DNA from 3 places in the Nocardia sp. NPDC003183 genome. Region 3 is predicted to be linked to each of the others. Evidence: riboswitches for the same ligand, from Rfam matches in the RefSeq annotation. Region 3 holds a riboswitch; each other region holds the start of a gene.

Region 1 (4,256 bases), on a different contig from region 3:
CTCATGATGGTCGCCAAGTCCAGGACCACCAGCGGCAGCGACAGTTGGTGGGCCAGCCAGGCCGCGGCCATCGTCTTGCCGACACCGGGCGGACCGACGAACAGCAAGCTGCCGGCCGGAGTCAGATCGGCGGCGGCCAGCCGGTCGGCCTGCCTGCGTTCGTCGACGATCTGGGTGAGCACGTCATAGGTTTCGGCGGCCAGGATCGGCACTTCGGCGGTGGAACCGGGCGGGATCACCCGCAGCAGCGGCAGTCGGCTGTCGCCGTCGACCGGAATCGGCGTATCCACTTCCGCGCGTAGGGGATTGGCGCGCGTGGGGTTCTGGCGCAGCAGGGCGATCAGCGCATCGGCCAGTTCGGGACTGGCATGCCGGTGGCGGCGCGCGGCCCGGCGCACGAACATCGCGACGTCCTGCTCGCGCCCGGCGAGCGCCAACCTGGCCAGGTGGACGAATTCGTCGGGTAGATCGGCGCTCACGTCCGCCGAAGTGGAGCTCAAGGCGTGTGACATGGTCTTCTTCCGATCAACTACGTGGACTATTTTCGCTTCACTCGATCGTACGGCGTCCATCACGGGCAAAGTTCACCCCTTGTGTACCGGTTTGACATCGGACCCCACCCGCAGCGCCACATTGATCTGCCGAGCCCTCAGCGCAGCGATTCCCTTCGTCGGATGCTAGTTCCGCCACGCCCCCTCATGGGCGATTCCCTTCGCGTCGGGCGTGCCTCGAAGCGTGCGGCTCGGTGCCTATGCGATGCCGAGCGTCCAGACCAGCGCCATGGTGAACGGGTGGCCGCGCAGGTCGGCCCATTTGGGTTTCGCCGCGAGCCAGGCGTCGTCCACCAGGGCCTCGGCCGCTTCGGTGAGGACCCAGCCCGCGTCGGTGCCCGCGGTGATGTGCTCGCTCAGCAGGTGCAGGTGGGTGCTGATCGCGATCGGATCGCCCCCAGCCGGGGTGTAGTGCGTCGGCATTCCGGTGACCATCATGAACTGTGGGTGGTAGCTGACGTGGGCGAACGTGGCTCCTGGGACAGCCAGCCGCGCGGCCTCGGTGTAGAACGGGCGCAGGTCCGGCAGGTGTTCGTCGATCAGCGAGGAGATCACGAGATCGTAAGTGCTGCTGGGTAATTCGGTGGCACACACGTCGGCCTTGGTGAGTGTGCGGTGTACACCGCGTACGCGGGCACGGGCCAGCATTCCCGCGCTCAGATCGACGCCGTCGATCTCGGCGCTACTGCGGCTGCGCAACCACGCGCCGGTTCGCCCCGTCCCGCAACCCAGGTCGACCGCCTGGCGCACTCCCGCCCAATCCGGGCGACGAAGCCGATCCAGCAGCGCCGAGTCCATCTCGTCCATCACGGTGCGCTCGTAGGTGTCGGCCCAGCCGTCGTAGCCGGTGGCGACATCGACGGTGGGGTAGTGGCGTCGGTCGAAATCGGCGAAGGCAGGCATCACCGGAGTGTCGCAAAGGAAAGCGCACGTGGACAACCGATTTCCCGCTGCGGGTCGCGACGGTCCGACCGCCGCGCCGAACCGGGAGATCTCGTGCGTGGCCGGGGTCGGCTCCGAGCGCGCCGGCGATCGGTGGTTGACAGGTCCGGTGGTCGTCTGTCACTCTCGTTGCAGGTCACGAGTACCAGCGTTCAGCCCCGGCTTGCTGGTCGGCAACCCTCCTCCGCGGTGGGGTGCTCCGGGTGACGACCAGGCTGACGTCCGAATTGGGCGCGGCAAGCGCGGGCCACCTCTTCAGGAGCGGGTCCCTGAGCCGACGGGATTTCGTCATGACTGCTGTAATCGACCCCACCTGTGCCATCGCCGCCGTTTCCGGTGCCGACCTGCAGGTTCCGCTCGTTCAGGGCGGTACCAGCTCCTACGCCAACTTCGACTACGCGGCGAGTGCGCCGGCGTTGAAGCAGGTCACCGACCGGATTTCGCAGTTGCTGCCGTTCTACGCCAGCGTGCACCGGGGCGCGGGATACGCCTCGCGGATCTCCACCGAGTGCTACGAGGCCTCGCGGGGGTCCGTTGCCCGGTTCCTCGACGCCGACGACGACCAGGTCGTGGTGTTCACGCGCAACACCACCGATTCGCTGAACCTGCTGGCCGGGTGCGTGCCGGGGGAGACCGTGGTACTCGATATCGAGCACCACGCCAACTTCCTGCCGTGGGCGAAGCACGGTCGTCGCGTCGTGCGGGCCGCCGCCACAGTCGAGGAGACGATTCAGCGTGTCGTCGCCGAGCTGTGCAGCAAGCCTGCCGCGCTGCTCGCGGTGACCGGCGCGTCCAACGTCACCGGTGAGGTGCTGCCGCTGGAACGGCTCGCGACCATCGCCCACCTCTGTGGTGCGCGCATCCTCGTCGACGCCGCGCAGCTGGCTCCGCATCGCCGGATCTCCCTGCGCGAAACCGGGATCGACTACCTCGCCTTCTCCGGGCACAAGCTGTACGCGCCGTTCGGTTCGGGTGTGCTCGTCGGCCGGCGCGACTGGCTGGACGAGGGTGAGCCCTACCTGGCCGGTGGTGGTGCGGTGCGCAATGTCGGTGTGACAGAGGTCGAATGGGCGTGCGCGCCGCAGCGGCACGAAGCCGGTTCGCCGAACGTCCTCGGCGCGGCCGCTATTGCTGCTGCCTGCGATGCGCTGGCTGCCATCGATCCCACCGAACTCGTCGCGCACGAGCGCTTTCTGGCCGACCGGCTGCGTGACGGCCTGTCCGCGATCCCCGGCGTCGACCTGGTCGGTATCTGGTCCGACAGCCCCGACTGTGTGGGCATCGTCGCCTTCACGATCGCCGATATCGCCCCTGGCAAAGTCGCCGCGTACCTCTCCGCCGAACACGCCATCGGCGTGCGCGACGGCCGCTTCTGCGCGCACCCCCTCCTCGCGAGCCTCGGCCTCGACGCCGCCCTCCGAGCCAGCATCGGCCTCGGCACCACCGCCGCCGATGTAGACCGCTTGATCAGCGCGGTAGCCACCCTGGTCAGCCAAGGCCCCGCCTGGAATTACGCCGCCACCGACGGGCACTGGAACCCGACCCCCGAAACCCGTCCCCTCAGCGCCTCTTCCCCCGAAGGCGCCGCCCCCTGCCTGATCGGCTGAACTCGTCACAGGCGAGATTCGCCGAACGTCGGCCGTCGAGACCTGCTCTCGGCGGCCGATATTCGTTTTCCGTCGAGTGGTATCCGTCCGAGAACCCGACGGACCGCTTCTCGGAAATTCCAGGTTTGGACTGCCTCTCAGCTGGGTAACGCCTGTCGAACCCGTCGCGATGAAGCCCCCGAGATTGCCCGACAATCAAAGGGGACACCGTGACTCGACCGACTCAGCCGCCCGACCCGTGGGCTCGTCCGCCCCGCCGACCCGAAAAGAAGCGGCGTTGGCCGTTGCTGGCCGGGATCGGAGTCGCCGGCGTGCTCGGTCTCTCGGTCGTCGCCGGTCTCAGTGACGACAACCCCTCACCGGCCGCGCGGACATCACCCACCTCGACCACCCGCGTCGTCGCATCATCGACCACGGCAAAGCCGTCGACGACCACCGCCGCCCCGACCACCACGACGTCCGCCGCCCCGACCACCACGATCGATCTCCCGCCGGCACCCATCGCACCCACCACCACGATCGCGGCGCCGGCTCCACCGCCGGTCATCGTCCCCGCGCCGACCACCACCGTCGACCTCCCCGCCCCGCGGGTGGCAGCCGTCCCGGAGCCCGAAGCGCCGGCGCCCGCCAGCGCCTATTACAAGAACTGTGACGCAGCCAGGGCTGCCGGTGCCGCCCCGATCCACATCGGTGAACCCGGCTACCGACCAGAGCTCGACCGGAACAAGGATGGAGTGGCCTGCGAGTAGGGGTAATCAGGTATCCATCGAACGAACGACGTCCCCGACGCTGACGTGCTGGGAAATCTCATCCGAGAAGGCGAACGAGAGTTCGCCTCTCGGGGAGCGACGGATTTCGAACGCTCGAAGGACTCCTCGAGCGATGACCTTGCCCGCCCGCCGAAGCTCGACAGCGCCGCCGACGTCGAAATTGCCGATCGCGTGGCCGACGACAAACGGGTCCGGTCTGAAGCTGACCGGGAAGATGCCGGTCACCCGAAACTCACTCATGGAGACAAGTTTCCGATCAGGTCAGTCGAGATCCGCGTCGAGGGCGTTCCAGGTTATGGTGACGTCGAGCGGATCGGTGATCGCGATCGCGGTGGGGCTGTGGGATCGGAAGCGGGTTTCGGTGGAGACGTAGACGCCCGCGGTGT
Region 2 (4,256 bases), on a different contig from region 3:
ATACGCTTTCGATAGTCATCGATCACGTAGGGCTCGGGGAGATAGCCTTCGTTCTCGATCAGCGGAAACCGCGGATCGATGATGTGGACGTGGGCATCGAACACCAGTACAGAATGCCTTATCTCTGCGGCGCGAGCGCGCTCAACGTCGCGCCCCCACTAGGACGGGACCACTGAAACCCCGAGTTCTGCCATGACAGCACACCCAACTCCCGCACATCCCGACCCCGAGGAGGGATCGGCGGGCCATTCAGGGCCGCGAACACGCGCGCGCCAGCGCGCCGAAAACTCAGGCCTTGTTCGGCTCGGAGGCGCGCAGCATGTCCTCGCGCTCCACGACCTTCACGCGCTCACGGCCTTCGGGCTCGCCGAGGGCGCGCTCGTGGGCGTCGAGGCGGTACCAGCCCGCCCAGGTGGTGAACGGGATGCCCTTGCCCTCGAGGAACTCGGTGACGGCGTCGAGCTCGGGCTTCGGCGCGGGGGCGAAGGCCTTGGCGTCGTCGAGCAGGCAGGCGATGGTCTCGTTGGCGTCGCCCTTGGTGTGGCCGATGAGGCCGACCGGGCCGCGCTTGATCCAGCCGGTCACGTAGGTGGCGGGCATGAATCGGGCGTCACCTTCGGCGGTGTCGTCGGCGATCACGCGGCCGGCCTCGTTGGGCACCGTGCCCGCCTGATCGTCGAACGGCAGCTGGGTGACGTTCTGCGAGAGGTAGCCCACGGCGCGGTACACGGCCTGGATGTCCCAGTCGGTGAAGTTGCCGGTGCCCTTGACGTTGCCGGTGCCGTCGAGCTGGGTGCGTTCGGTCTTCAGGCCGACGACCTTGCCGTCTGCGCCGAGGACCTCCGAGGGCGATTCGAAGAAGTGCAAAAACAGCTTGTGCGGGCGGTCGCCGTGGTCGCGGATGGCCCACTGCTCCAAGGTGTTGGCGACCATGTCGACCTGCTTGGAGTTGCGGCGCGCGGCTTCGGAGCCCTCGTCGTAGTCGATGTCCTCGGGGTTGACGATGACCTCGATCGTCGGCGAGTGATCCAGTTCGCGCAGCTCGAGGGGCGTGAACTTGGCCTGCGCGGGACCACGACGACCGAACACGTGGACCTCGAGGGCCTTGTTGCCCTTGAGACCTTCGTAGACGTTCGGCGGGATCTCGGTCGGCAGCAGTTCGTCGCCGGTCTTGGCGAGCACGCGCGCGACGTCGAGGGCGACGTTGCCGACACCGAGCACGGCGACCTTCTCGGCGTCGAGGGGCCAGGAACGCGGGACGTCGGGGTGGCCGTCGTACCAGGACACGAAGTCCGCGGCGCCGTAGGAGCCGTCGAGGTCGATGCCGGGGATGGCCAGGGCGCGGTCGGCGTTGGCGCCGGTGGAGAAGATGACCGCGTCGTAGAACTGGCGCAGGTCGTCGAGGGTGATGTCGGTGCCGTAGTCGATGTTGCCGAGCAGGCGGACCTGGTCCTTGTCGAGGACCTTGTGCAGGGCGGTGATGATGCCCTTGATGCGCGGGTGGTCAGGGGCGACGCCGTAGCGGATCAGGCCGAAGGGCGCGGGCATACGCTCGTAGAGGTCGATGCTCACGTCGGCATCGGACTTCATCAACGCGTCGGCGGCGTAGATACCGGCCGGTCCCGCACCCACGATCGCAATGCGAAGTGGGCGAGTCGCTGCACTCTGTTCGGTCATTTCTACGCGCACCCTTTGGTCGAGAACTGATTTGACGGCGTCAACTTAGCTTAGGCTAAGTCGGACATCCGCTTACTGGCAGCTGCCATCGACGTCGGCAGCCGACCGCAATCAAGGCGATTCTAGCTGCGGCGTTGCAGCCACCCGGCGCGCGGTGTAGCTGCCCGCGCGGGTCTGTCAGGATTACAGCATGAACGAGGAGCAAACAGGCTCGGATGACCAGCCCGTAGTGGTGGATCAGACCGACAAGCGTTCCATCGTCCCGTTCGTCGCGGCCGCGGTGATCGCGATCATCGTGCTCATCGGCATCGTGGCGGGTGGACTGCTCTCACCCGCTGAGAAAAATGTCACAGAGGCGGACCGTCTCGCGGCCGCCGTCACCAACTATATCGACGCGCGCTCGCGCAGCGACCTCCGTCCGCCGACCGGTGTGGCCTGCCCCGGGTTCGACGAGGAGAAATCCGGCCTCGGCGAACAGCTCGGTGGCCCGAAATCCACTGTCACGATCGACGGCAAGGGTTTCGAGAACGCCACCGTCAACGGCGACCGCGCCAAGATCGACGCGGCGCTCGTGGTCAACGGCAACCCGGCGGCGAGCAACTGGAAACTGACCCGCGTCGACAGCGCGTGGCTGGTGTGTTCCTTCTGAATCGTTTGACACGATGACCGGTGCCGAGGCAATCTCAGATCGCAAGGTCATGAGTGCCAGCGTCAAGCCCCGGCTCGCTGGTCGGCAACCCTCCTCCGCGGTGGGGTGCTCCGGGTGACGACCTGGCCGTGTGTTCGGGGATTTCCGGCACGGCAAGAGCGGATTCACGCAGGAGGATCGACATGACTTACGCTGGCGACATCACCCCTGAGAAGGCGTGGGAGCTGCTCACCGAGCACCCCGGCGCCGTGCTGGTCGACGTGCGCACCGAAGGCGAGTGGGCACACATCGGCATTCCCGACACCAGTTCCATCGAACGCCCGGCCCACTTCATCGAGTGGGTCGACGGCACCGGCACCCGCAATCCCGAGTTCGGCGTGCAGCTCGAGAAGGCACTCGCCGGTCGCCCCGACGACGCACCCGTGGTGTTCCTGTGTCGCTCCGGTCAGCGTTCCGCGCACGCGGCGAACCTGGCGACCGCGGCGGGCGTGGCACCGTCCTACAACGTGCTCGACGGTTTCGAAGGTGGTCCCGACGCGTTCGGTCAGCGCGGCAGCACCGGTTGGCGCGCTGTCGGCCTGCCGTGGCGTCAGGCATAAGGAGAAAAGCATGATCACCGGTGGTTCGTTCGACAAGCCACTGCCCGAAGGCGTCGGTCCCGGCACGCTCGGCGTGCGCGGCGGTCTGCGCCGTTCCGGCTTCGACGAGACCTCCGAGGCGCTGTACCTGACCTCCGGTTTCGTCTACGAGAACGCCGAAGCCGCCGAGGCCGCGTTCACCGGCGACGTCGAGCACTTCGTCTACTCGCGTTTCGGCAACCCGACCGTGGCCATGTTCGAGGAGCGCATCCGCCTGCTCGACGGCGCCGAAGCGGCCTTCGCGACCGCGTCCGGCATGTCGGCGGTGTTCACCGCGCTCGGCGCCCTGCTGAAGGCGGGCGACCGTCTCGTCGCCGCCCGCAGCCTGTTCGGGTCCTGTTTCGTGGTCTGTAACGAGATCCTGCCGCGCTGGGGCATCGAAACCGTGTTCGTCGACGGTGACGACCTCGACCAGTGGGAGCAGGCCCTCTCCGTCCCCACCCAGGCCGTGTTCTTCGAGACCCCGGCCAACCCGATGCAGACCCTCGTCGATGTCCGCAAGGTCACCGAGCTCGCCCACGCCGCGGGCGCGAAGGTGGTGCTGGACAACGTCTTCGCCACCCCCCTGCTCCAGCGCGGTTTCGAACTCGGCGCCGACGTGGTGGTCTACTCCGGCACCAAACACATCGACGGCCAGGGCCGCGTCCTCGGCGGCGCCATCCTCGGTGCCCAGGACTACATCGACGGCCCCGTCAAAACCCTGATGCGCCACACCGGCCCTGCCCTGAGCCCCTTCAACGCCTGGACCTTGCTCAAGGGCCTGGAAACCATGCCGTTGCGCGTGCGCCACTCCACCGAGTCGGCCCTGCGGGTAGCCGAGTTCCTGGAGACCAAGGATTCGGTCGACTGGGTGAAATACCCCTTCCTGGAATCACATCCGCAACACGCACTGGCCAAAGAGCAGATGACCGGCGGCGGCACCGTAGTCACCTTCGCCCTCAACGGCGAAGACGGCAAGAAGCGAGCCTTCGAGGTCCTCAACCGCCTCCGCATCATCGACATCTCCAACAACCTCGGCGACGCCAAAACCATGATCACCCACCCCGCCACCACCACCCACCGAGCCATGGGCCCGGAGGGGCGTGCGTCAATCGGCTTGTCCGACGGGGTAGTTCGCATCTCGGTCGGTCTGGAAGACCTCGAAGATCTCCTCGGCGACCTCGACAACGCCCTGAGCTAGTTCGTCCGAACGTCCCGAGTCGGCCTGTCGCAACGATCCACGTTCGGCAGGTCGACGTCGGACTCGTGGATCGCCTACCGGACCGGGTCGTAGACCGCGAACCCCAGGTGGC
Region 3 (4,256 bases):
TCCTCGGCGTCGACCTGATGCAGGGCCACGGCCTGCATCCCGACGAACAGCGGGCCCATCCCGAGCGCCATCAACAGCTGCGCGGGCAGCACGCTCAGCGCGTACCCGTCGCCGTAGCTCAGTTGTGCCAGCCACAGCAGTCCCACGACGCCGAGCAGCGCGCCGACCACCATGAGCGGACGCGGCCCGAACTTGGGCATCAGCGAACTGGTGATGCCCGCCGCGATCCCGATGCCCACGGGGAACGGCAGGAACGCGATCCCGGCCTTCAGCGGCGAATACCCCAGGGTGTTCTGGTAGTAGAAGCTCAGGAACAAGAACATGGCGAACATCGCGATCGGGATCAGCAGCGCGGCCAGCAAGGCGCCGCCGCGATTGATCTCACCCGGAATTCGCAGTGGCAGCAGCGGGTTCGCCGAGCGTGCCTCGATGAAGACGAACGCGATGAGCAAGGCGAAGCCGGCCCCGAGCAGGCCGAGGGTGCTGCCCGCCAGCCAACCGTGTTCGGCGGCGCGACTGAATCCGTAGACGATCGACACCAAGCCGAATGTCACGGTGACGGCGCCGGGCAGGTCGTAGCCGCCGGTTCTGGGCACCGGGATATCGCGCGCGATCACCGCCACCGCACCGGCTACCGCGATGAGCGCGATCGGCGTGTTCATCAGCAGCGTCCACCGCCACGACGCGAATTCGGTGAGCGCGCCGCCGACGATCAGCCCGAACGCGATGCCACCGGCGGTGATGCCGGCGAACACCGCGAACGCGCGGGCCCGTTCCTGCACGTCGGTGAAGATCACCGACAACAGCGACAAGGCCGCGGGGGCGAGCAGCGCGGCGAACGCACCCTGTAGACCTCGGCCGACGAACAACTGCGGACCGGTCTGCGCGAGCCCCGCCAGCGCCGACGCGGCGGCGAAGCCGACCAGGCCGACCAGGAAGATCCGGCGCCGGCCCAGGTAGTCGGCCATCCGTCCGCCGAGCAGTAGCAGCCCACCGAAGATGAGCGTGTACGCGGTGAGCGCCCACTGTTTGTCGCCGTCGCTGATCCCCAGGTCACGCTGGGCATAGGGCAGGGCGATCGTGATCACGGTGGCGTCGAGCACCACCATCAACTGGGCGGCGGAGAGCACGACCAGCGCCCACCACCGCATCGAACTCTGTTGGGAATCAACATGTTTCGTCTCTATCTCGGTGCTGGTCACCAGGACTCCTCGTCACTCGATCAGTGTGGACCAATCCTGGCACTGTGAGACAATTGGCGTCAAGAGAAAAATGTCTGACTGCGCCAATTGACTTAGTTGGACAGATAAAGCGGCCGACGCGGTAGGCTGGTCACATGCTGGACTCGACCACTCCGATCAGCGCCGACCGGACGACCGAACCGGCTGCCGGCGCGCCGCTGGGCCTGCGCGAGCGCAAGAAACTCCAGACCAAGGCCGCGATCGTGGCGGTCGGACTCGAGCTGTGCGACAGCCAGGGGTTCGACGCGACGACGGTCGAGCAGATCGCCGCGGGTGCCGATGTGTCCCCACGCACCGTCAACCGGTACTTCGCGCTCAAGGAAGACATCGTGCTTGCCCCGATCGACGACTTCGGGGTCTCCGTCGCCGTCGCGCTGCGCTCCCAGCCGAACACCGGCAACGAACTCCAGGCACTGTGCGGCGCCTACCTGGAGGTGGTCCAGGCCGAGGCGGATGCGGACGGTATCCGGTTCATCCGTCAGTTCCTGCAGATGCAGCGGATCATGCGCACCAGCCAGTCGGTCAACGCGCGCGCGCTGGAATACGCGGAGAAGAAGAACGTCGCGGTGTGCACCGAGCTCGCGCAGCGGATGGGCACGTCACCGGAGGACTTCACGGTGAAGCTGGTGGCCGGGATCTGGCAGATGCTGTGCCATCTCTCGGTCGCCGATACCGAACAGGCACTGCTGAGCGGGTCACCGACGGTAGCCGTTCGGGTCACGCGCGACGCCGTGCTGCGCGCCTACCACGGCTTGCGGCAGGTCTGTGGCGCACCGGTGGACGACACGCCAGGCTTCGGCACACCGTCCGGCGAGTGATCTTCGGCGGGAAATGCGGGGGAAGTTTCCGCCTGCGGGAGATCTCCGGTTAACATGACGGCAAGGTCATGAGTACCAGCGCCAAGCCCCGGCTCGCTGGTCGGCAACCCTCCAGCTGCGGTGGGGTGCTCCGGGTGATGACCGGGCTCTCGAAAGTCGAGAGCAAGCGCGCACTGCAGGAGGCCCCCATGTGTTGTTGCCAGTCGATCCGACCCAGTTGACGAGATCCCCCGGCTGACACCCATTTGGAGCACGACATGACTGACTCTTCCCTGCCCGAGAACTGGTCCTTCGAGACCAAGCAGGTCCACGCGGGCCAAGCTCCCGACGCGAGCACCAACGCGCGGGCGCTGCCGATCTACCAGACCACTTCCTACACCTTCCGCGACACCGATCACGCCGCCGCGCTGTTCGGTCTCGCCGAGCCGGGCAACATCTACACCCGGATCATGAACCCCACCCAGGACGCGGTGGAGCAGCGCGTGGCCGCCCTCGAAGGTGGCGTCGCGGCGCTGCTGCTGGCCTCGGGCCAGGCCGCGGAGACCTACGCGATCCTGAACCTGGCGAGCGCGGGCGACCACATCGTGTCCAGCCCGCACCTCTACGGCGGCACCTACAACCTCTTCCACTACTCGCTGCCCAAACTGGGAATCACGGTCTCGTTCGTCGAGGATCCCGATGACCTCGCGCAGTGGGAAGCCGCGATCCAGCCGAACACCAAGGCGTTCTACGGCGAGACCATCGCCAACCCGAGCAGCGCGGTGTTCGACATTCCCGGCATCGCCGGTGTCGCGCACGCGAACGGCCTTCCGCTGATCGTGGACAACACCGTCGCCACCCCCTACCTGATCCAGCCGCTGGCCCACGGCGCCGACATCGTCGTGCATTCGGCGACGAAGTACCTGGGTGGGCACGGTGCGGCCGTGGCGGGCGTGATCGTCGACGGCGGCACCTTCGACTGGACGGTGCGCGACGCCGACGGCAACGCGCGCTTCCCCGGCTTCACCGAGCCCGACCCCAGCTACCACGGTGCGGTGTTCGCCGATCTGGGCGCGCCCGCGTTCGCGCTGAAGGCTCGCGTGCAGTTGCTGCGCGATCTGGGTGCCGCGGTCTCGCCGTTCAACGCGTTCCTCATCGCCCAGGGCATCGAGACGCTGAGCCTGCGGGTCGAACGGCATGTCAGCAATGCCGAGGCGGTCGCGAAGTTCGTCGCCGAGCAGCCGGGCGTCGACGCGGTGTTCTACGCGGGCCTCGAGTCCTCGCCCTGGTACGCGCGAGCCAAGGAGCTGGCGCCCAAGGGTGCGGGCGCGATCGTGGCGTTCGAGCTGGCAGGCGGCGTCGACGCGGGCAAGAAGTTCGTGGACGCGCTCAGCCTGCACAGCCATGTAGCTAACATCGGTGATGTGCGTTCACTCGTGATTCACCCGGCGTCGACCACGCACTCGCAGTTGACGCCCGAAGAGCAGCTGGCGGCCGGCGTCACTCCCGGCCTGGTCAGGCTCGCGGTGGGCATCGAGGGAATCGACGACATTCTGGCCGATCTGCGGGCCGGGTTCGCGGCGGCGACGACGTGACTGTGAGCACCGAATCGCCGATCGCCCGACCAGGAACCGGGGTGGCCCTGCTGCCGCCGCCGGACGGGCGCGTCGGCCTGGTCGCCATCGGGGATGTGGCGCTGGAGAACGGCGCCGTCGTCCCCGATGTGCGGCTGGCGGTGCAACGCTGGGGCGAGCTCTCGCCCACCCTGGACAACGTGGTGCTCGTCGAACACGCGCTCACCGGCGACTCCCATGTCGTCGGTGGGCCCGACGGGGCGCCCGGCTGGTGGGAGGGCATGGTCGGGCCCGGCGCGCCGATCGACACCGACGAGTGGTGTGTGATCGCGACCAACGTGCTGGGCGGCTGCAAGGGCAGCACCGGCCCGTCCTCACTCGCCTCCGACGGAAAGCCATGGGGCGCGCGGTTTCCCGAGCTGAACATCCGTGACCAGGTGAAAGCCGAAGCGCAGTTGTTCGAGGTGCTCGGGATCGAGCGGCTCGGCGCTGTCGTCGGCGGCTCGATGGGCGGCATGCGGGTGCTCGAGTGGATCATCGGCCTGCCGGAGCGGGTTTCGGCCGCGCTCGTGCTGGCCGTGGGCGCCCGTGCCACCGCCGACCAGATCGGCACCCAGACCACCCAGATGGCCGTCATCACGGCC

Evidence for each region. A riboswitch is a leader RNA that binds a small molecule or an ion and turns the genes downstream of it on or off. The one in region 3 is predicted to bind S-adenosylmethionine.
Region 1: linked by a shared signal. The riboswitch ahead of ACWDXS_RS28415 (aminotransferase class V-fold PLP-dependent enzyme) and the one ahead of ACWDXS_RS33955 (bifunctional o-acetylhomoserine/o-acetylserine sulfhydrylase) in region 3 are both predicted to bind S-adenosylmethionine.
Region 2: linked by a shared signal. The riboswitch ahead of ACWDXS_RS20810 (rhodanese-like domain-containing protein) and the one ahead of ACWDXS_RS33955 (bifunctional o-acetylhomoserine/o-acetylserine sulfhydrylase) in region 3 are both predicted to bind S-adenosylmethionine.

Annotation. Positions count from the first base shown of each region.
Region 1 covers NZ_JBSFTG010000013.1:192,668-196,923, forward strand. The annotation lists gene ACWDXS_RS28405 (AAA family ATPase) at 1-512, opposite strand, end outside; gene ACWDXS_RS28410 (class I SAM-dependent DNA methyltransferase) at 750-1,454, opposite strand; SAM riboswitch class IV at 1,628-1,742, shown strand; gene ACWDXS_RS28415 (aminotransferase class V-fold PLP-dependent enzyme) at 1,784-3,100, shown strand; gene ACWDXS_RS28420 (excalibur calcium-binding domain-containing protein) at 3,310-3,849, shown strand; gene ACWDXS_RS28425 (hypothetical protein) at 3,856-4,095, opposite strand; gene ACWDXS_RS28430 (Uma2 family endonuclease) at 4,132-4,256, opposite strand, start outside.
Region 2 covers NZ_JBSFTG010000006.1:221,822-226,077, reverse strand. The annotation lists gene ACWDXS_RS20825 (amidohydrolase family protein) at 1-104, opposite strand, end outside; gene ACWDXS_RS20820 (FAD-dependent oxidoreductase) at 289-1,677, opposite strand; gene ACWDXS_RS20815 (Rv0361 family membrane protein) at 1,868-2,326, shown strand; SAM riboswitch class IV at 2,372-2,491, shown strand; gene ACWDXS_RS20810 (rhodanese-like domain-containing protein) at 2,509-2,925, shown strand; gene ACWDXS_RS20805 (O-succinylhomoserine sulfhydrylase) at 2,936-4,144, shown strand; gene ACWDXS_RS20800 (PIN domain-containing protein) at 4,219-4,256, opposite strand, start outside.
Region 3 covers NZ_JBSFTG010000023.1:35,952-40,207, reverse strand. The annotation lists gene ACWDXS_RS33965 (MFS transporter) at 1-1,202, opposite strand, end outside; gene ACWDXS_RS33960 (TetR family transcriptional regulator) at 1,337-2,059, shown strand; SAM riboswitch class IV at 2,124-2,234, shown strand; gene ACWDXS_RS33955 (bifunctional o-acetylhomoserine/o-acetylserine sulfhydrylase) at 2,317-3,633, shown strand; gene metX (homoserine O-acetyltransferase MetX) at 3,630-4,256, shown strand, end outside.